DNA from 4 places in the Paenibacillus sophorae genome. Region 2 is predicted to be linked to each of the others. Evidence: riboswitches for the same ligand, from Rfam matches in the RefSeq annotation. Region 2 holds a riboswitch; each other region holds the start of a gene.
What was found. A riboswitch is a leader RNA that binds a small molecule or an ion and turns the genes downstream of it on or off. The one in region 2 is predicted to bind thiamine pyrophosphate.

Region 1 (5,032 bases), 1.3 Mb from region 2:
ATTCTTGGCCGGACAGAGAAGCTTTCTACAGCAGCCAAGGAGGGGACGCTGAGCGCAATCAGCGCGTTTAACCGTATTGCCCAATATGGCTTGGTCATTCAACTGCTTACGGGCGGTTACATGATGACCAAAGGCGAGTATTCGGTCCCGTGGATGATTATTGTCACACTGCTGCTGCTCGCCATGTTCGCCTTGGGCGGCGTTATAAGCAAGCCGCTGCGGCTTGCGGCCGCAGGCATGAAGCAGAGCCGCGACGTCTCCAGCGAAACCGGCAAAATCCGCACGTTGAGCGCGTTGCTGGCGGTATGCTTGCTGGTTATGGTTTTCTTTATGGTTTTTAATGAGATTATTTGAATAGCAGCATAGCCCGGCCAATTTCGCCCGTCTCCGAAAGGAGGCGTGTGTTTTGCTATTGTGAGAACTTCGGTTTGTCTGGACTCCGCTTGTGTTTGATCTTCATGCGATTGGTTAAATTAATTACCGTAAAGGGAACGAATAATTGTACATCCCCAAGACATCCTAAGGAAAGTCTAAATTTAACAACTTTTCGAAAGGAGAATGAAGTATGTCTACGAGCAATCAACAAAGCCAGAAGACATTGCCGCCGCAGCATCAGGATCGCAGGCCCGGTCTGGAATCGGAGATGACGCCCCGGCCTAAATACGAACCGGCGGCATACAAAGCAGCGGGCAAGCTGCTCGGTAAAGCGGCCCTGATCACAGGCGGAGACAGCGGCATCGGCCGCGCGGTAGCCGTGGCTTTTGCCAAGGAGGGAGCAGATATAGTCATTTCTTATCTGAACGAGCACTCCGACGCGGAGGAGACGAAGCGCCAGGTCGAACAGGAAGGACGCAAATGTGTTCTCGTCTCCGGCGATATCGGTGTCGAAGTATTCTGCCAGGATCTTATCAACAAAACAGTGAACGGTCTGGGCAAGCTTGATATTCTTATTAACAATGCAGCGGAGCAGCATCCGCAAGAAAAGATCGAGGATATCAGCTCCGAGCAGTTGGAGCGGACGTTCCGCACCAATATTTTCTCGATGTTCTATTTGACAAAAGCAGCTATGCCCCACTTGAAAGAAGGCTCGACCATCGTCAATACGACGTCGATTACAGCTTACAGAGGAAATCCTCAACTGCTGGACTACTCGTCCACCAAAGGCGCGATCCTCAGCTTTACGCGTTCGCTCGCGATGAATTTAGTGGATAAAGGCATCCGCGTCAACGCGGTTGCGCCGGGTCCGATCTGGACGCCGCTCATTCCGTCCACCTTCGATGAGAAGAAGGTCAGCGAGTTCGGCGGAACACAGCCAATGAAACGACCGGGACAGCCTGAAGAACTGGCTCCGGCTTTTGTCTACCTGGCTTCCGATGATTCATCGTATGTAACCGGCCAGGTTATTCATGTGAATGGCGGCGAAATCGTTAACGGTTGACGACTCTCAACGTATTAAGCGGATTTCCGCTGAATATGCAAGCCCCGATCCAAGTCAAGCGGATTGGGGCTTTTTCATGAAAAGGTGGTATGAAAAGGAAATTTATGATACGCTGTGAAAGATCAATAGTTGCATAGCGTGAACACTAGGGGTGCCGCAAGGCTGAGACGAACGCAAGGTTCGGACCCTTTGAACCTGATCTGGTTTATACCAGCGTAGGGAAGTGGAGAGTGAATATCTGCATCCGGGCCTGTCAAGGCTCGATCCCATTTGCAGTTTCCGGCCGCCTTCCTTCGGGAGGGCGGTTTTTTGTGCTGCTTATGACAAATAAACACAGGAGGCGAATAGGGCTATGTGTCCGCCAAAGTCAAAGGATCCCGAAATTCATCTCATATCCGGCAGCGGGGCGATAATGGACAGCTTTATTCTTATCGCTGCGGCCGTAGGGCCCTTTGTAGACTATATTCATTTACGGGAAAAATCGCGTACAGCAGAAGAATTGTTCAAAGCGGTGGAGAAGATGCGCAGCCTTGGGATACCGCTTGAACAAATCGTTGTGAACGACAGGCTGGACGTCGCACTGGCTTCCGGCGCCGGAGGCGTTCAGCTTGCGGGGCACAGCCTCCCAACCGCCGCGGCCCGCCCGCTGTCTCAGAGCCTGCGCATCGGGCGCTCCGTCCATTCCCCGGATGAAGCAGCCGCTGCCGCAAACGAAGGGGCGGATTACTGCCTGTACGGGCATGTATACGCCTCGGCCAGCAAGCCGGGTCTTCCAGGGCGGGGGCTGGATCGGCTTGCGGAAACCGTGCGCGCCTGCCGGGTTCCGGTCATTGCGATTGGCGGCATTGAACCGGGCAATGCAGGACAGGTGATTTCACGCGGCGCGGCGGGCATTGCCGTACTCTCGGGTATCTGCGGCGCGTCTGATCCTGTGGCGGCTGCAAAGTCTTACCGGGCTGCAGTCAGGACAGCTGTTCAGGCAGCCCGCAATGAAAGGAGGTGAGGGCAATGAAGCTCTATATCAACGGGAACGAGATCGAGCTGGACGAAGCTTGCGCTACGCTTGCGGATCTGCTGAGCCGACCCGAATGGAAAGAAAGGCGGATGGTCGTTGAACTGAACGGCATGATTGTGGGTAGGGATAATTACGGAACAATCCCCCTTGCCGACGGGGACCGCATCGAGCTTGTGCATTTTGTGGGAGGAGGCTGAGGCCGGTGAATTTCGCCGGAGAGGACAGATACAGCAGGCAGGAGCGGTTTTACGGAATCGGAGCCGAAGGTCAGAAGAAGCTGGCGCAGGCGAAGGTTCTGATTATTGGCGCAGGGGCGCTTGGCTCCGCATGCGCGGAGACGATGGTGCGCTCGGGTGTGGGCAAGGTGACCCTCGTCGACCGGGATTATGTGGAGTGGAGCAACCTGCAGCGTCAAAATTTGTTCAGCGAGCAGGATGCGGCTGAGCGGATTCCCAAAGCGGTAGCTGCCGCCCGCAGGCTTCGCAGCGTTAACTCCTCTGTGGAAGTTGAAGGAATCGTTGCGGATATTACAGCGGAGGAAATCAGCCTCTATACACGCGGCATAGACCTTATTCTTGATGCGGCGGACAATTTCGAGGTGCGGATGATCGTAAACGATATTGCCGCGCGGGACGGAATTCCCTGGATCTATGGCGCCTGCACCGGCAGCTACGGCATTTCAATGACGATTGTTCCAGGCCAGAGCGCCTGCCTTCACTGTCTGCTGGACAGTGTTCCAGCCGGAGGGGATACCTGCGACACGGCCGGCATAATCGGTCCCGCCGTGCAGATGACGGCTGCCTACCAGACGGCCGAAGCGCTGAAGTGGCTCTCAGGGAACGTTAGCGCGCTGCGCGGGACACTGGTCTCTTTCGATCTGTGGACGAATCGTTACTCGTCGGTGGATACGTCCAAGCTGAAGCGCGCCGACTGCCCGTCCTGCGGCGCTAAACGCACTTATCCTTATTTATCGCCGGGCAGCCATTCCAGAACGGCCGTACTCTGCGGGCGGGATACGGTGCAGATTCGCCCGCCAAGGCCGACGAGGCTTGATCTGGAGGAGTGGGAGCGGCGGCTGTCCGCCTATGGCCGGGCAGAGCGGAATCCCTTTATGCTGTCTTTGACACTGGACCAGCACCGTATGGCGATCTTTCCCGATGGACGGGTGCTCGTTCACGGAACGGGCGATCCAGCCGAAGCCCGGTCGCTGTATCACCGTTATTTTGGCTAGCCTATCAAGCATTCTATTAACCGAATAGGGGAGGATTATTATTATGCAGGATGCATTACATATCGGGGGCAAAGCCCTGTCCAGCCGTCTGTTCATCGGAACCGGCAAATACAGCCGCAACACGCTGATTCCGGAGGTAATCGCCCGTTCAGGCTCCGAAGTAATCACAGTGGCGCTTCGTAGAGTCGATCCCTCTTCGCGGGAGGAGAACATTCTAAGCCATATTCCGCAGCAGATGACCCTTCTGCCCAATACTTCCGGCGCACGCACCGCAGAAGAAGCCGTGCGTATCGCCCGCTTGGCCAGAGCGGCAGGGATGGGGAACTGGGTGAAGATCGAAGTCATTAACGACCAGAGATATTTGCTGCCGGATAATCTGGAGACGATCCGTGCTACGGAAATTCTGGCTGCCGAAGGCTTCATCGTCCTTCCCTACATGAGCCCGGATCTGTCTGCGGCTTTCCGGCTGAGAGACGCGGGAGCAGCGGCGGTGATGCCGCTGGGGGCGCCTATCGGAAGCAACCGCGGCTTGCGGACGAAGGAGCTGATCTCCATCCTGATTGAAGAGGCCGGCCTGCCGGTCATTGTGGATGCCGGAATCGGCCGTCCGTCGGAGGCAGCGGAAGCGATGGAGATGGGCGCGGCCGCCGTGCTGCTGAATACGGCGATTGCCACAGCCCGTGATCCGCTCGGCATGGCGGAAGCTTTTCGCGGCGCGGTTGCAGCCGGCCGGCAGGCGTATCTGGCCGGGCTGGGCCCGATTCAGCAGGAGGCGGAAGCTTCTTCGCCTTTGACCGGTTTCTTGAACGTATAGGAAGGGGGACTGAGACTGTTGAGCTTTTATGAGTCACTGATGATCTTGGAGCGTATTCCCTTTAAGGAATTGTGGCAGAAGTACACGAGGGAAGATGTCATGCGGGCGCTGGCCAAGGAGAAGCTGGACAAGGAAGATCTGCTTGCCCTGCTGTCACCGGCGGCCGGCCAGCATTTGGAAGAAATGGCGCGGAAGGCGCAGCGCATCACCCGCTCGCATTTCGGCCATGCCGTTCAGCTGTTCACACCAATGTATGTGGCGGATTATTGCGTCAACCACTGTACGTACTGCAGCTTTAGCGCCATTCATGATTTTCCGCGCAAGAAGCTGACGCTGGAAGAAGTTGAAGCGGAAGCGGCAGCAATTGCCTCTACGGGACTACGCCATATTCTGCTGCTGACGGGGGAATCGCGAAAGGACTCTCCGGTCGGTTACGTTAAAGATTGCGTAAAGGTGCTCCGAAAGTATTTCTCTTCCATCAGCATCGAGGTCAATCCGCTGTCGATGGAGGAATACAAGGAATTGGCCGATGCG
Region 2 (5,032 bases):
CCCAAAGGATATACCCTGAAATTAGAAGGGAAATCCGCCCTTTATAAATATGTAAAGGAAATTCCCAATAAGATTGAGCTCTCCAAATTTAAAGAACCGACTTTTCATCTGACTCTGAACCCCAATGTGATAATTATTGAATTTGGAATCGAAGAAGGGCAGGCCATAATAACCGGTAAGCCTTATCTGCAAAGTTATATTTCCGTGATTGAAACGAAGGAAAACAAGATCGTTCACTACAAGGATTATTGGAATCCGGTTGTCGCGCTTGCAGCTCTTGGGGAAGAGTCCTCGTTCCTGGAAGTTTACAAAGCGCAGCAGCAATAATATCCAATTACTATGGTCAAACGTTAGAGGAAGTAACAGGAATGACTTTTTACGAGTGGTCAGAGGATTGGAAAAAGAAATACGGAAATTGAACAAAGACTAAGCAAACAAGAGAAGGATACTCAATAAACAGCGGCAGCCTAAGACTTCTTTAGACTGCCGCTTCATAACCTTAAAAATTAAAGATACAATCCGTGCTCCGCCTCCGCAAACTGCTGCGATTTCTCCTTCATTCCCCGCTCAATCGCCTCGCTGTCCTCCAGATTATGTTGCTTGGCATACTCCCGGATGTCCTGCGTGATTCTCATGCTGCAAAATTTCGGTCCGCACATGGAGCAGAAATGCGCCGTCTTGGCGCCCTCCGCAGGCAAGGTCTCGTCGTGATATTCGATCGCCCGCTCAGGATCGAGCGACAGCTGGAATTGGTCCTTCCAGCGGAATTCGAACCGGGCTTTGGACAGCGCGTCGTCCCGCTCCTGGGCTCCGGGATGTCCTTTGGCCAGATCGGCCGCGTGCGCCGCGATCTTATAGGCGATGACGCCTTCACGGACATCGTCCTTGTTCGGAAGTCCCAAATGCTCTTTGGGCGTCACGTAGCAGAGCATGGCGGTGCCGAACCAGCCGATCATCGCTGCGCCGATGGCTGAAGTAATATGGTCGTAGCCTGGAGCGATATCCGTCGTAAGCGGCCCCAGTGTGTAAAAAGGAGCCTCCTTGCACACTTCCATTTGGCGGTCGACATTTTCCTTAATTTTGTGCATCGGAACATGGCCCGGTCCTTCAATCATAACCTGCACATCATGCTTCCAGGCAATCTCGGTCAGCTCACCCAGGGTGTCCAGTTCGGCGAACTGCGCTTCGTCATTGGCATCGGCGATGGAGCCCGGCCGCAGGCCGTCTCCAAGAGAGAATGCGATGTCGTAAGCCTTCATGATTTTACAGATATCCTCAAAATGGGTATACAGGAAGTTCTCCTGATGATGGGCGAGGCACCAGGCCGCCATGATCGAGCCGCCTCGGGAAACGATACCCGTAACTCTTTTTGCCGTCAATGGAACATAACGGAGCAGCACACCCGCATGAATTGTGAAATAGTCGACACCCTGTTCCGCCTGCTCAATCAGCGTATCGCGAAAAATTTCCCAGCTCAGCTCATGCGCCTGACCGCCGACTTTTTCCAGCGCCTGATAGAGCGGCACCGTGCCGACAGGAACCGGAGAGTTGCGGATAATCCATTCCCGGGTCGTATGAATATGGCGGCCTGTGGAAAGATCCATAATAGTATCCGAGCCCCAGCGGGTGGCCCAGTGCATCTTCTCTACTTCTTCGTCAATAGAGGAGGAGACCGCGGAATTTCCGATATTAGCGTTGATCTTTACTAGAAAGTTCCGCCCGATGATCATCGGCTCGCTTTCCGGGTGATTGACGTTGCAAGGAATAATAGCTCTGCCGCTGGCGACTTCGTCCCGGACAAACGCCGGATCGACATTTTCGCGAATTGCAATGAACTCCATTTCCGGCGTGATGATCCCTTTGCGGGCATAATGCATCTGTGTCACGTTGGCGCCGCTCTTCGCGCGCAGCGGCTTCCGTCTTAATCCCGGAAAAACTTCTGCGTTAGGGTCCTGCTCCGTATTCCGCAGTCCGTTATCCTCTGGCTTTACATTCCGGCCCTCGTATTCCTCCGCATCTCCGCGTTCCAATATCCAGTTCCGGCGGAACGGGGACAGCCCTTCCCGGATGTCGGTAACGACTTGGCAGTCGGTGTAGGGGCCGCTTGCATCGTATACCCGCACGGGAGCATTTTCCGATACGCCATCAACCCCGGCAGTATCGCTCAGCGCAATCTCGCGCATCGGCACCCGAATATCCTCCCGCGAACCTTTAACGTACACTTTTTGACTTTGACTTGTCATTTCAATTCCTCCTCTTAATGGTGTGAAGCGCCGGAGGAGGCCAGGTACGCAAAAAAGACCGCACCCGAAGAAGCGGTCTTTGAACATACAAAGCCTGTGACGATTCCTCCGCTGGCATTACCCAGATCAGGTATTACGGTCGATGGCATAGGGCCATCCTCTCAGCCCGGCTGTTTCCGAGCTCCCGTGTCTATGAAGTTGTCTATTACAGAATATCCTAATCGCTGGAAAAGCACAAGCTACTTTTGCTTTATTTGCCGCCGGATTCCCAGCGCGTTAGCCAGAGACTCGGCCGCGTTCTCCAAGGAAAGGAGTGAATTTGTCCCGTGATGTAAGCTTTGCAGCGCATGTTCCAAGGTGGCGGCATACGGATTAATCTCTTTCAAAACGAGACGCCGTGCGCCGGAGGCGGTATATTCCGTTAAAGCAGCATCAGACTGATTACCAGAATCCTTTTCCAGAAAAACCAGCTTGCCTGATTCAAAATACGCTTCATAGCCGACAGTAAAGGGATATCCGTCAGGCATTCCCGAGGAAGAGACGATTTCCGCAATCGCGCCGTCCCGCCCGAATACGGCCCGGACCAGCGACTGGCGCGCATCCCTATATTCCGTTCCCCAGGCGGAGATAAGCTCCGGAGAATCCATGATCCCGCCAATAATATCCAACTCATGGATCATGAGATTCACAGGGATGGTGTCCAATCCGAGGTCCCCCCAGAGCGGCGGCGTTTCCCTTTTTAAAGTGAGAGACAGCAGCTTGCCGTATGTACCCTTCAGGCAGGATTCGCGCAAAAAGGCGTAAGCCGGGTCAAAATGGATAAACCGGTTAACGAGGACTCTTTTGCCGGAGCTTCTTTCCGCATCCAGCATGGCCGCAGCCTCTTCCACCGAGCAGCATACGGGCGTTTCGCAGAACACATGCTTTCCATGCTCAAGCGCCTTGACCGCAACCTCGCAGTGAAGAGAGGTCGGCAGGCACAGGTCGATGACATCAATATCCGGATCGCGCAAAATACCGCCAATATCCCGGGCAATCTCTACATTTAGCTCCTTCTCCAGTTGCGCCAGCTTAGCATCGTTCCTGCCGAACACGATCAATCGTCCACACAGATCCACTGACTTCAGCAGCTTGGCATGATATGTTCCAAATCCTGTTCCGAGCACAGCTACATTCATAAGTTCCAACTCCTTCAAAGGTTATGGACCTATGATATACTTGTATTGTTGACAGCAGAATGGCAATGATTTGAGGCTGTCTGTGAAATTTTCTGTCCGCTGATAAAAGGAGGGGTGTTATGAGGCTGCATCGGCTGGTTGCGATATTATTGCTGCTGGAATCAAGAGGGAAGCTGAAAGCAAAAGAGCTGGCGGAAGCGCTGGAAACCTCCGTCCGTTCAATTTACCGCGATGTGGATACGCTGGCTGAATCCGGTGTACCGATTGTCAGCGCTCCGGGGCCGTCCGGCGGTCTTTCGCTGATGGAAGGGTATACCGTTGATCTAAAAAGTTTACATAATGACGACGTCGTTCACCTGTATCTGACGGGACTTGGCATTTATTCCGGCGCGGGAACCGAATCAGGACATAAGCTCCGGAGCGCGCTGCTGAAGCTGGAAAAAACGCTGCCGGATGAATACAAACCGGATTTGCATAAGGCTAAGTCCCGGTTTTATTTTGACGATACGCCCTGGTGGCGCGAGCGCCCTGATGCTCCCTGCCTGGAAACGGTTCGTGCCGCGCTTTGGAAATCGCATAAGCTGACGATCCATTACCGCAAGCCGGGAGGAGAGTTGTCTATTCGAGATGTTCGGCCTTATGGGCTGGTGGTGAAGCAGGGTGAATGGTATCTGGCTGCATACAGTGAAATGGTGGAGGAAGTCCGGACGTTTAAATGCGAGCGAATATCAGCTGCTGAACAGTTAGAGGGAGGGTTCGAAATTCCGGCGGACTTCTCATTGGAACATTATTGGAAAGGCAGCAATCAGTCATTTAAGCGGTCGCGGCAAGAGAGGGAGGTTTATCCGGTAATTCTCAGGGTGAAAGAGCCGAGCGTGAATTTGCGGAACAAGCTGGAGATTCTGCATACCGCTTGGGAACAGAATACGGCCCTTCTGACGGTGAATATGTATGGTTATGAAGCGGCCTGCCGCGATATTCTGGAACTGATCGGCTGCGGCGAGGTCGTTGCGCCTGAAGAGCTTAGAGCTTTTATCAAAGATAAGCTGGATGAGCTTCGTACTTTTTATGGGGATTGAATAGGGGGATACAGCTTTCGGGACAAGGAGGACACGGGTTACCCGTCTCTAATAAAAATTGGATAACCCGTGAGTCAACCGCATTGTGAGGCTGTTGCACAACGAGACTAGAAAACTTTATGCCGATACGGCTCTGTGTGAATGTTACCTCGCCTGTTTGCCCTGACATTTTTTGCATACCGTCAGCTTTTCGCCTTGAAGTCCTTTGGCCGTATATAATAGTTTGATCCGTGTGCTGCCGCACAGGGGGCAAGTTCCCCTCCCGCGGGAAGGCATGCGCCAGAGCGCTTTGCCGCGCTTGTTCTTGGACATGTAATAGATTCCACCTTTGCGCATATTGCTTCATTTCACAGTATTCTATGCGGGCGGGCGGCAACCGGTTCAGCAGGGCGGGTTATTACAGCGAGACAGTCTCAGCCAATAGGGGAAAGTAGGTTCAATAACCGGCAATGATATTACTAGTTTATAGTATATTGCGTGGTTGCATTACTGCTTGAGTAACCGGATAAGGACGATTGAACATTAATATTGT
Region 3 (5,032 bases), 2.9 Mb from region 2:
CGGTAAGCCGATTTCTGCAGCTGCATATAATAGCCGAGCCCTTCGCCCGAGCCGATAAGCTCCGCTACGACGGCGCCTGTAACGGCGTAAGCAGCGGATATTTTTATACCGGAGAACAGGGAGGGCAGCGCATGAGGCAGCTCCAGCTTGGAGAAGATTTGCCACCTTGTCGCTCCGGCCATCTTCATAAATTGAAGCATCATGCGGTCGGTTTGGGCGAGTCCGCCCATCCCAGCGACCGCCACGGGAAAGAAACACACAAGTGTAATGAGAATAACCTTTGGCAGCAGGCCGAAGCCGAACCAGATCACCAGCAGCGGGCCGAGCGCGATAATCGGCACATTCTGGCTTAAGATAAGCAGCGGGTACAGCGCGCGCCTCGCTCCGGGCAGGATATGCAGCAGCACGGCGGCGGCAAGGCCGACGGCGACCCCAATCGGAAAGCCGGTCATAGTCAGGCGCAGCGTCGCCAGGGTGTGTCCTTCAATGGAGGACGCGTTGGCGACGGCCTCGTGCCATACATCTATGGGAGCAGGCAAGATCCATTTTTCCACATGGAACCAGGAAACCGACAGCTGCCACAGCGCCAAAAACAAGATGACCGCCACAAGGGGCGGCCAGATTTGTCTCCACCTGGAACTCACGGGCGATATTTCTCCGTCAGCTTGTCCATGCTGATTCCGCCCGGATTATGGGCGATCTTTACCTGCGAGATGACGCTGGGGCAGCCCGCTTCGATTAGCGCCTCCTGCATCTCCCGGACAATTTCCAGCAGGTCGGCGAGCTCGCCTTCCATCGTCGTCTCCAGCGCATTCACTTGATGCTTCACGCCGGAACGCTGAATCACTTCAATTGCTTTGTCCACGTATGGGATTACGTCTTCGCCTCCCGGCGTTTTCGGAATCACTTGAATGCTCAGCAGCGTACTTGCCATTCCTATCATCCTTTCATGCCGTTAATACTTTCATGCCATTAATTGTAAACTAAATGAACCAAAAGCTTAACTTTATTAAGTTCTTACTGCCCGTCCGGCAAAAATTCGTTGGTAAACGCCTTGTCGGCCTCCAGCGGTTTGTCCAGCAGCTTCAGCCCGTACATCCAGTCGGCGTAATTTTTCCATACAGCGGTCTTCTGCTCACCCCACCGGGCGGCGTCGTCCTTGTATTTCGGGCTGAGCCATTCCTGGCTGGCCTGAACGAGCTTCGCGTCAAGATCGGGAACCGCCTTGATCAGAATATCGGCAGCCTCCTTCGGATGGTCGATCGCATATTGATAACCCCTAGACGTTGCCTTCAAAAAGGCTTTGACCACCTCTGGATTCTCGGCGATCTCTTTCTCGCTTGTCGTCAGCACCGGCGTGTAGTAATCGAGCTGCGGCGCGTAATCCTTCAAATACAGCATATCCAGCGGCTCGCCGCGCAGCTTCGCTTCAATACCGGTCCAAGCGTAGAAGATCCAGGCAAAGTCAATGTCACGCTTAACAGCCGTAAAATAGTCCGCTTCGCCGATGGTGACCTGCTTGACCTTCTTCACGTCGCCGCCGACCGGGTCCATAATGGCCTTCATGGAAGCTTCTTCGACCGGCGATCCCCAGCCGCCGTAAGTTTTGCCTTCGAAATTCTTCGGCGACTTGATGCCCCGGTCGACCGGAGCCGCGAAGCCGGATGTGTTATGCTGGATAATCGCCGCGATGGACACGAGTGGGACGCCCTGAATACGTGCCAGCGTCAGACTGTCCTGTGCGCCGACGCCGAAGGCGGCTTCTCCCGAGGTGACCATCGTATCTGCGCCCGCCGATCCCGGCTGCACAATATCTACATCAAGGCCCTCCTCCGCGTAGTAGCCGAGCTCTTTGGCGACATACAGTCCGGTGTGATTCGTGTTCGGCGTCCAGTCGAGCGCGACCTTTACCGGCGTCGCCGCTTTGGGCGAGCTTTGGGCGGAAGCGGATGCCTCCGGCGAAGCGGAAGCAGGGGTTCCCTGAGCGCCGCCCGCGTTTCCTCCCGAATTATTGCCGCCGCATCCCGCCGCTGTCAGTATGAACAGGCAGGTTAGGCACAGTGATAACCATTTTTTGACTCCCATTATATAGTCTCTCCTTTGTCTTGCCGCCCCGGGCAGCGATGCCTGAAGCGGCGGGTATTCCCGCTTCCATAAAAGCTTACCTGCAAATCACGAAGCCGCTTGGGGGACCACGGGAATTTGCGCAAACCTGAAATGCCAAAAAAGCGCCCCTGAACATTCGGGACGCGGCGGAGTGCATGACGGCGGCGGTCTCTTTACGACCACGCGCTTAAGGCTTTCCTACGCTGGCATTATCCAGATCAGGTATAAGGGTCAGTATCTTGCGGGATACACTCTCAGCCGGCCATAATTCCAGCACCCCAAGGTTTATGAAGTTTCGGGTATTCCTTGCTGTTTACGCTGTAATTATAGACGCAAGGTTCTGAAGTTGTCCAGTACCATGGCCGATTCTGAAGCCGTCATTTAATAATACCGCCGCCCATGTGCCAGGGAACAGTGCATGGAAGACGCCATCAGTGCGAAGTATTGGAGAAAAGCACGGTATTTGCCGGGAAATAACCTGGGAAATTAAAAAATCGGGATATGGAAAAAAATTACGCGAAATATGGCGGTTATTTGGGGTGAATTTCCGTCTTTTCCAGAAAAACATGCTATAATGACCTCAGGTTGCTGCATTTTTGTGGGCCAAAAGGAGGGTGTTCATGAACTGTATTCATTGTTCCCCTATTGAACCAATTGAAGACAAGGGAATCCTAAAAATTCGGCGCGCATCTCCTTCACTTGCATCCGCTGTTCAAGCGTCCGGTTTTATACTTAAATCTTTTCGGGAAGAGGTATGCGAGATTTCTTACAGCACCCGGGAACAGCTGCTGAATGTGATGAAGCTGATCGAGTCCGCGAAGGAAGCGGCGCTTCTGACCATATCCATAATCGGAACAGGAGCCGCAAGTGAGTTGGAACGGTGGATGTCGCTCTCCCAGCTTCAGGTCCGCTTTAGCAATCATTCACTCATCGATATTATCGCCAATAAAGAATTTTGCAGCTATTTGCAGCCGATTGTCGATTCTTCCGAGAAGATTGTCGGCTTTGAGTTTTTGCTGCGGCCGCTGCAGCAAGGCACGCCGTTTCAGCCGCATATACTGTTTGAGGTGGCAAGAGAAAGCGGATTTCATTCCTTTTTGGACCGGGCCGCGCGCATCTCCGCCATCGAATCCAGCGCCAAGCTGCTGCCTCACGGAATTAAACGGTTCATCAATTTTCTGCCCTCTTCCATTTATGACCCCCAATACTGTCTGACCCATACATTTGAGGCGATCGAGCAGCAGGGCCTAAGGCCGGAGGATTTTGTGTTTGAGGTGGTGGAAACGGAAGAAATCGAAGATATTTCGCATCTCACCTATATATTTGCCGAGTGCCGAAGCCATGGCGCTTTTGTTGCGCTCGACGACGTCGGCGCGGGCTACTCCACGGTGGAGGTGATGTCCAGCCTAAAGCCGGATTATGTGAAGATTGACCGGGGGCTGATCAGCTTTTGCGATCAGGATGCCGGCAAGCAGCAAGCCGTTAAGGAGATTATGGAGAGAGCCGGAGAGTTTGGCGGAATAGTGCTGGCCGAAGGAATCGAGCGGCGGGAGGAATTTCAGTTCTGCCGGGAGCTCGGTATTCCTTTGGCGCAGGGCTACCTGTTCGGCAAGCCTGCGCAGGCGCCGCCAAGGCATTTTCTCATGCAGACGGAATTTGTTAATATGGAATAATAACGCCTTTGCGCGCCGGACAGATCTTTTCGAGTAAGTCCGGCCAGCACGAAGGGCAAGAAGGAGGTGCTGCCATGAGCGGCACTTTGCTGTATATCGAGGACGATCCGCAAATTGCCGGTCCCGTCGCCAGAGATCTGAAGGATCGCGGCTATGCCGTCCGTTGGCTGCAGAGTGGAGAACGGGCCGTGGAAGAGGCGGATGGCTGCCAGTTGGTTATTCTGGATGTCATGCTGCCGGGATTGGACGGATTCACGGTGGGCCAGCGATTAAAGAAGATTTTTCCTGACATTCCCATTCTGATGCTCTCAGCGAGAACGTCCATCGACGACAAGCTTCAGGGTCTGGGGTTCGCCGATGATTATTTGACCAAACCGTTTCATCCGGATGAGCTTGCCGCGAGAATCGGGGTTTTGCTGCGGCGTGCGGGCAGCATTTCATCTTCGCCGCTTTCACTGGGGCATCTAACCGTCTATGAAGAGGAGAACCGGATTGTTCTGGCGGAGAGCGGGGAAGAAATACCGCTGACGGGCAAGCAGTTTCAGATTTTCTTTTACCTCTTGCGCCACCTCGGCCAGATTATGACCAAAGAACAAATTTATGAAGCGGTCTGGGGGGAGCCCTATATGGAAGGGGACAAGACCCTGATGGTACATATCCGTTATTTGCGCGAAAAGCTGGAGAAAGACCCTGCAATGCCGGAAATTATTGAGACGGTCCGGGGCATCGGATACAGGGTCAAGGCATGATAAGAAGGAACAGAACCCGAGGACGTCTTCCTGGATTCCGCCAATCGCTGTTGTCGCGGTACATGCTGATTATCGCGGCAGCCGTGATGTTCTTGCCCGTTATCCTTACTCTTAATATCATCTTAGTTTCCCTTTCCAGCCACTGGTTTGAGATACGGCGAGACGACAGAACGAAGGCCGAGCTGGAGCTCTACTCCAGCACTGCCAACTTGGAGAATAGATGGCATGAAGCGGCTCGTCTGCTTGCGGGCAAATCTCCCCGGGAGATTGACACGCGCATAAGGGAACTGGGCGGGAGTTACCAATACGCTTCTATGTTCTGGGTGGACGGAACCGGGGTCACCCGGCTGTCGCTTCCTGCGCAGAAGAAGGCGCGCGGGAGCGCCTCCGACAAGGAGACCTCCGTCCCGGGGACATGGACGGTTTCTTCGGCGATCGCCTTTATGAAAGAAAGCATCAATCGTGATCCGCTGACTATTGTCGCTTTTATCGGCGACCGTTCCG
Region 4 (5,032 bases), 510 kb from region 2:
CAACATAACGAAGTCATGGATTATTCCTTGATAACGTACCGCAGTGACATCAACACCAGCCTCTCGAAGTTTATTCGCATAAGCTTCACCTTCGTCCCGCAGGACATCAGCTTCGGCTGTAATGATCAGAGCCGGCGGAAGACCGCGAAGCTGCTCGGTAGTTGCCCTCAGCGGGGAGGCCGTAATCTGGTTTCTTTCCTCAGAATCGCTTGTATACTGATCCCAGAACCACTTCATCCCGTCCCGGCGTAAAAAGTATCCTTCGGCGAATTGATGATAGGATTCCGTATCAAATGAAGCATCCGTAACCGGGTAGAAAAGGAGCTGTTGTCCAATAGCAGGACCACTGCGCTCTTTGGCCAGCAGCGTGATTGCCGCAGTCATGTTGCCGCCGACACTATCGCCGGCTACGGCCAAGCGATCCGAATCAAGCCCGTGTTCTTTGCCGTGCTCTGCGATCCACTGCAGCACAGCATAGATTTCTTCAATAGCCGTAGGATACTTCACTTCAGGGGACAGACTGTAATTCGGGAATACAAGTGCAGCTCCACTCTTCACAGCCAATTCACGGATCAACCGATCATGGGTGTGTGCGTTGCCGAACACCCAACCTGCACCATGTATGTACAGAATGACAGCCAGGTTCTTCTCAGCAACGTGTTTCGGACGTAGAATCCGAATGGATACGTGGCCGCTTGGACCACCTGTAATACTGATATCTTCAATGTCCACGTCTGGCTTTTGAACCTCGCCCGCCTGGGCTTCATCGACCGCAATCCGCCCCTGTTCAGGTCCTAAATCAAATAAAAATGGCGGATTGGCTGTTGCCTTAACAAAATTTTGTGCTTCCGGTTCAAGAACAGGTTTTTTCTCCATGTTTTTTCATTCTCCCTCTATCATTTTATTTTGGCTAACTAGCTTCTTGATGAATGTTCCAAGCCAATCCGGCTGAGAAAGCCCCGTTAGAAACTGAAAATCAATGGCACCAAGTCCCATTCCGGCGGCGATCATTTTGGCGAACCCACTGGAGACAAGAGGAAAAGTATAGTGTACCGAATGAAGCTGAGAATATCGTTGCGGAAAGATAATCAAGTGCCAACATTAACTCGGAAACAGCGAGCAGGATTAACGCTAATCCCTTGTATCTGTTATTGTTCATGTTTAAACTTCCTTTCTTTTTTTGAATCAGACCATCAGAAACGTACAAGTACGGAGTTGTTACAGGAAGGTAATTTCCCACTTTTATAGATCAATCAATCTAAAATGACTAAAATATTGGTAGCTTGTTTATCGCTTCAACTACAGATGCACTAAAGAAAAGACAGCGCTCAGGATCAGACCATGTATGACCGGCTGATGTCAGCCGATCCTGCGAAAGCGGCAAAGATTGATGATAATGCGGCTTTGCAGCTTTAACTTGAAGACCGGATAAACGAGAAATGCCATTTAAAGAGCACCCACAAGACAGTAGAGCGTTCATTTTGGTCATAGCGGAATGTTCTTGAAAAAACGGAAGAGCTCACCCGTCTGAATCCGCGCTCGATTCTGGAGCTTAACGTCCCCGCCCATCGGGCGATTGTCAATGACCTGCTTCTGCAAGCAAGCGAACGGGTACGGGCCAAAGCTGCGCCAATGCCTAATAAAAATCAAAAATTACAGAACAAAATCCGTAGGGGAAGCAACTTTATAGGCGCAAATCTAAGAGGAGCCGGCCTTAGAGGCGCTAACTTGAGAGGCGCTTTGCTCATTGCATCCGACCTGAGAGATTCCGACATGAGAATGACTGATCTGATCGGCGCCGACTTTAGAGATGCCGACTTAAGCGGCGCTGACCTCACAGGAAGCGTTTTTCTCACGCAGGCGCAAGTTAATTCAGCTAAAGGCGATATGGCTACCAAGCTGCTGCCTTCCGTAAGCATTCCCGATCATTGGTGACTTCGAATCCGTTAGACCCAAATGGTACATTGAGGGAACGGCCCGGAATATGGTATAGTTGATAAGTTCATAACCGAATAAAGACCGCAATTTCACTAGGGGAGTCGTCCGACTGAGACGAAGCCGCGAGCTTCGGACCCTTGGAACCTGATCTGGATTATACCAGCGGAGGGAAGTGGAACCTGAAGCTTACCTATCTACGCCCCGTACGGCCAGCGCTTGTACGGCGGATAATTGGGGGCCCGTCCATTTCCTTCCGGATTTGGACGGGCCTTTATTCATTTATAAGGAGGGTTGACCGACTATCGAAGAGCTTTTATCTCTCCGCCGCCTTTCTTTTTCGTTTCCGCAGCAGAAGCTCGTATTCTCGGATCTTTCGTTAACGGTCCGCCAGGGTGAATTCGTCAGCATTATTGGCGCCAGCGGCTGTGGCAAAAGCACGCTGTTCAAAGCGATAGCCGGACTGCTTGCCGAGGCGCAGGGAGAAATCGCGCTGCAAGGCAGCGCCCGCGGTGAGAACCGGCTCGGCCAAATCGCCTACATGCCTCAGCAGGACCTGCTGCTGCCCTGGCGGACGGTGCTGGACAACTGTCTGCTGCCGCTAGAGATCAAAGGCCGGGCCGGTAAGGGCGGAGCAGCTACGGTATGGGAAATGCTGGAGCGTTTCGGACTCGCCGGTTATGAGCTTGCCTATCCGCATGAGCTATCCGGCGGGATGCGCCAGCGGGCCGCTTTTCTCCGTACACTGATGACCGGCGGAGAGCTGATGCTGCTTGATGAGCCATTCGGCGCGCTTGACGCCATGACGAAGCGGGACATGCACCGCTGGCTGCTGGAGCTGTGGGGAGAGCTGGGGCGGACCGTTATGTTCATCACGCATGATCTGGAGGAAGCTATTCTGCTCAGTGACCGCATCTTTCTGATGCCGTCCGGCAGCGTCGGCCCCCTTCAAGAGCTGAACGTGGGACTGCCAAGACCCCGGCGGCTGGAAATGAATTACGAGCTTGGCTTTGTCTCTTTGCGGGCCGAGCTGGAGCGGAGGCTGTATGAAACGCGCACCGTTTAAGGAAGGATCTCGCCGCTACGGAGCCTTCCTTCTCCTGCTGCTGTTGATTCTCGCCGTGTGGGAAGCTTCCGTACGCTCAGGATATGTTCCGTCCTTTATCCTCCCTGCACCCTCCGTGGTCTGGACCGCATTGGTACAGAACGCCGGACTGCTGCTGGGCACGCATCTGCCAGCCACGCTTGAAGAAGTGGCTGTCGGCTGTCTGATGTCGCTGGTTGGCGGCATTCTGCTCGGGATCGGCATGCACCTTTCCCGGACATTAGAAAAAGCGCTCTATCCCTTTATCATCATCAGCCAGACGATTCCGCTGATTGCGCTCTCCCCCATTTTTATTATGTGGTTCGGTTATTCGCTGTGGAGCAAGGTCGCCGTCGTCTTTCTGACCGCATTCTTTCCAGTCGTCGTCGGCGTATACGACGGGCTCGCCAAAAGCGGCGGCGCCTATAAGGAGCTGCTGCTGACTATGGGCGCGAACCGCAGGCAGCTGCTGGTCAAGGTCGGCATTCCGCTTGCGCTCCCCTCCTTTTTCTCGGGGCTGAAGCTGTCGGTGGTGTACTGCGTGATCGGTGCAACCATCGGAGAATGGCTGGGAGGAACGCGCGGACTTGGTTACTACAGCCGCCGCATGGCGGGAAGCCTGCACAGCGCCGAGATGTTCGCAGCGATTGCTCTCCTGTCGGGTCTCGGTGTAGTACTTTTCCTGGCCGTACGGCTGCTGGAGCATCAGATTCTTAAGAAAAGAGGTTCTAATTGATGAAATCTTTTACCCGTATTAAAAATTTATTGCTTCTGCCTGCTATCTCGCTTCTTCTGTTAACGGCCGCTTGCGGCGGCTCCGCGCCATCCGGCGATTCCGCGGCCTCCGCTTCTCCTTCGCCTGCCGCTTCTCAAACCGAAAGTCCGGCGGAGCCTGCGCACAAGCTGACGCTTATGCTCGACTGGTACCCGAACGCCGTGCATTCTTTTTTGTACACCGCTCAGGAAAAGGGCTTCTTCGCCAAACGGGGAATTAATGTGGAGATCCAGATGCCGGCGGACACGAATGACGCGCTGAAGCTCGTCGCGGCAGGCAAGGTCGATCTGGCGCTGAGCTACCAGCCGCAGGTGCTGATGGCCCGGGGGGAGAAGATTCCCGTGAAAGCACTGGCCTCCATTGTCCGTCATCCGCTGACTCACCTGATGGTCCCTGCGGACAGTTCCGTACATACGCCGAAGGATTTGGCTGGCAAAGCGGTGGGGTATTCTTCCATTCCACTGTATGAAGCGATGGTTAAGACGATGGTCAAAGCCGATGGCGGAGATCCGGAGAAGGTGAACTTTGTGGATGTGGGCTATGACTTAATTCCGGCCATTTCCACCGGGCAGACTGACGCCATAATGGGCGGTTTCATCAACCATGAACAGCTCATTTTGCAAAAAGAAGGCCATCCCGTCACCTCCATTGACCCTGCAAAATATGGCGTGCCGGATTATTCCGAGCTTGTGCTGGTTGCAAGCGATGAGGGAATTAATCAGCATAAAGATGATTTCATCAAGTTTCTGACAGCGATGCGGGAAGGCCAAGCATACGTGAATGAGCATCCCGATGAGGCGCTGTCCATCCTGCTTGCGCATGAAGACGGGACCGCTCCGCTCGACAAGGAAATTGAGACGCAGAGCCTGAAAGTGCTGCTGCCGCTGATGGACGCGGGAGATAAGGATTTCGGATTTCAGGATGCGGAAAGCTGGGATAAAGTGCATCAGTGGCTGGAAGGCAACGGACTGCTGCCTGCGGATATTAAGGCTGAGGACGCTTTTATTAATTTATAAAAATAGGAGGAATTCCAAATGTCTTTCATCACTAAGCTTCGGGAAAATAACCCGCTCATCCACAACATCACGAATATTGTCGTCACTAACTTTACCGCCAACGGCCTGCTGGCTCTGGGAGCTTCGCCGTTTATGGCGGATGCGCATGAAGAGGTGGCGGATGTCGCCGCGATGTCCGGCGCTGTCTTGATTAACATCGGAACGCTTAACGATCACTCCATT

Region 1: linked by a shared signal. The riboswitch ahead of KP014_RS12355 (thiamine phosphate synthase) and the one ahead of thiC (phosphomethylpyrimidine synthase ThiC) in region 2 are both predicted to bind thiamine pyrophosphate.
Region 3: linked by a shared signal. The riboswitch ahead of KP014_RS05075 (ABC transporter substrate-binding protein) and the one ahead of thiC (phosphomethylpyrimidine synthase ThiC) in region 2 are both predicted to bind thiamine pyrophosphate.
Region 4: linked by a shared signal. The riboswitch ahead of KP014_RS16270 (ABC transporter ATP-binding protein) and the one ahead of thiC (phosphomethylpyrimidine synthase ThiC) in region 2 are both predicted to bind thiamine pyrophosphate.

What each region holds. Positions count from the first base shown of each region.
Region 1 is NZ_CP076607.1:2,630,365-2,635,396, forward strand. Features, by position in the region: gene KP014_RS12345 (hypothetical protein) at 1-354, shown strand, start outside; gene KP014_RS12350 (SDR family oxidoreductase) at 566-1,438, shown strand; TPP riboswitch at 1,576-1,677, shown strand; gene KP014_RS12355 (thiamine phosphate synthase) at 1,791-2,441, shown strand; gene thiS (sulfur carrier protein ThiS) at 2,447-2,650, shown strand; gene KP014_RS12365 (ThiF family adenylyltransferase) at 2,656-3,684, shown strand; gene KP014_RS12370 (thiazole synthase) at 3,728-4,498, shown strand; gene thiH (2-iminoacetate synthase ThiH) at 4,517-5,032, shown strand, end outside.
Region 2 is NZ_CP076607.1:3,949,599-3,954,630, reverse strand. Features, by position in the region: gene KP014_RS18670 (nuclear transport factor 2 family protein) at 1-327, shown strand, start outside; gene thiC (phosphomethylpyrimidine synthase ThiC) at 507-2,243, opposite strand; TPP riboswitch at 2,328-2,441, opposite strand; gene KP014_RS18660 (Gfo/Idh/MocA family protein) at 2,483-3,421, opposite strand; gene KP014_RS18655 (helix-turn-helix transcriptional regulator) at 3,541-4,500, shown strand; gene KP014_RS18650 (hypothetical protein) at 4,645-4,812, opposite strand; gene KP014_RS18645 (S8 family serine peptidase) at 4,959-5,032, opposite strand, start outside.
Region 3 is NZ_CP076607.1:1,049,244-1,054,275, forward strand. Features, by position in the region: gene KP014_RS05065 (ABC transporter permease) at 1-644, opposite strand, end outside; gene KP014_RS05070 (thiamine-binding protein) at 641-934, opposite strand; gene KP014_RS05075 (ABC transporter substrate-binding protein) at 1,018-2,085, opposite strand; TPP riboswitch at 2,285-2,397, opposite strand; gene KP014_RS05080 (EAL domain-containing protein) at 2,727-3,779, shown strand; gene KP014_RS05085 (response regulator transcription factor) at 3,854-4,528, shown strand; gene KP014_RS05090 (sensor histidine kinase) at 4,525-5,032, shown strand, end outside.
Region 4 is NZ_CP076607.1:3,441,862-3,446,893, reverse strand. Features, by position in the region: gene KP014_RS16280 (alpha/beta hydrolase) at 1-876, opposite strand, end outside; partial or broken gene KP014_RS16275 (pentapeptide repeat-containing protein) at 1,492-1,935, shown strand; TPP riboswitch at 2,023-2,126, shown strand; gene KP014_RS16270 (ABC transporter ATP-binding protein) at 2,240-3,001, shown strand; gene KP014_RS16265 (ABC transporter permease) at 2,982-3,755, shown strand; gene KP014_RS16260 (ABC transporter substrate-binding protein) at 3,755-4,810, shown strand; gene thiM (hydroxyethylthiazole kinase) at 4,829-5,032, shown strand, end outside.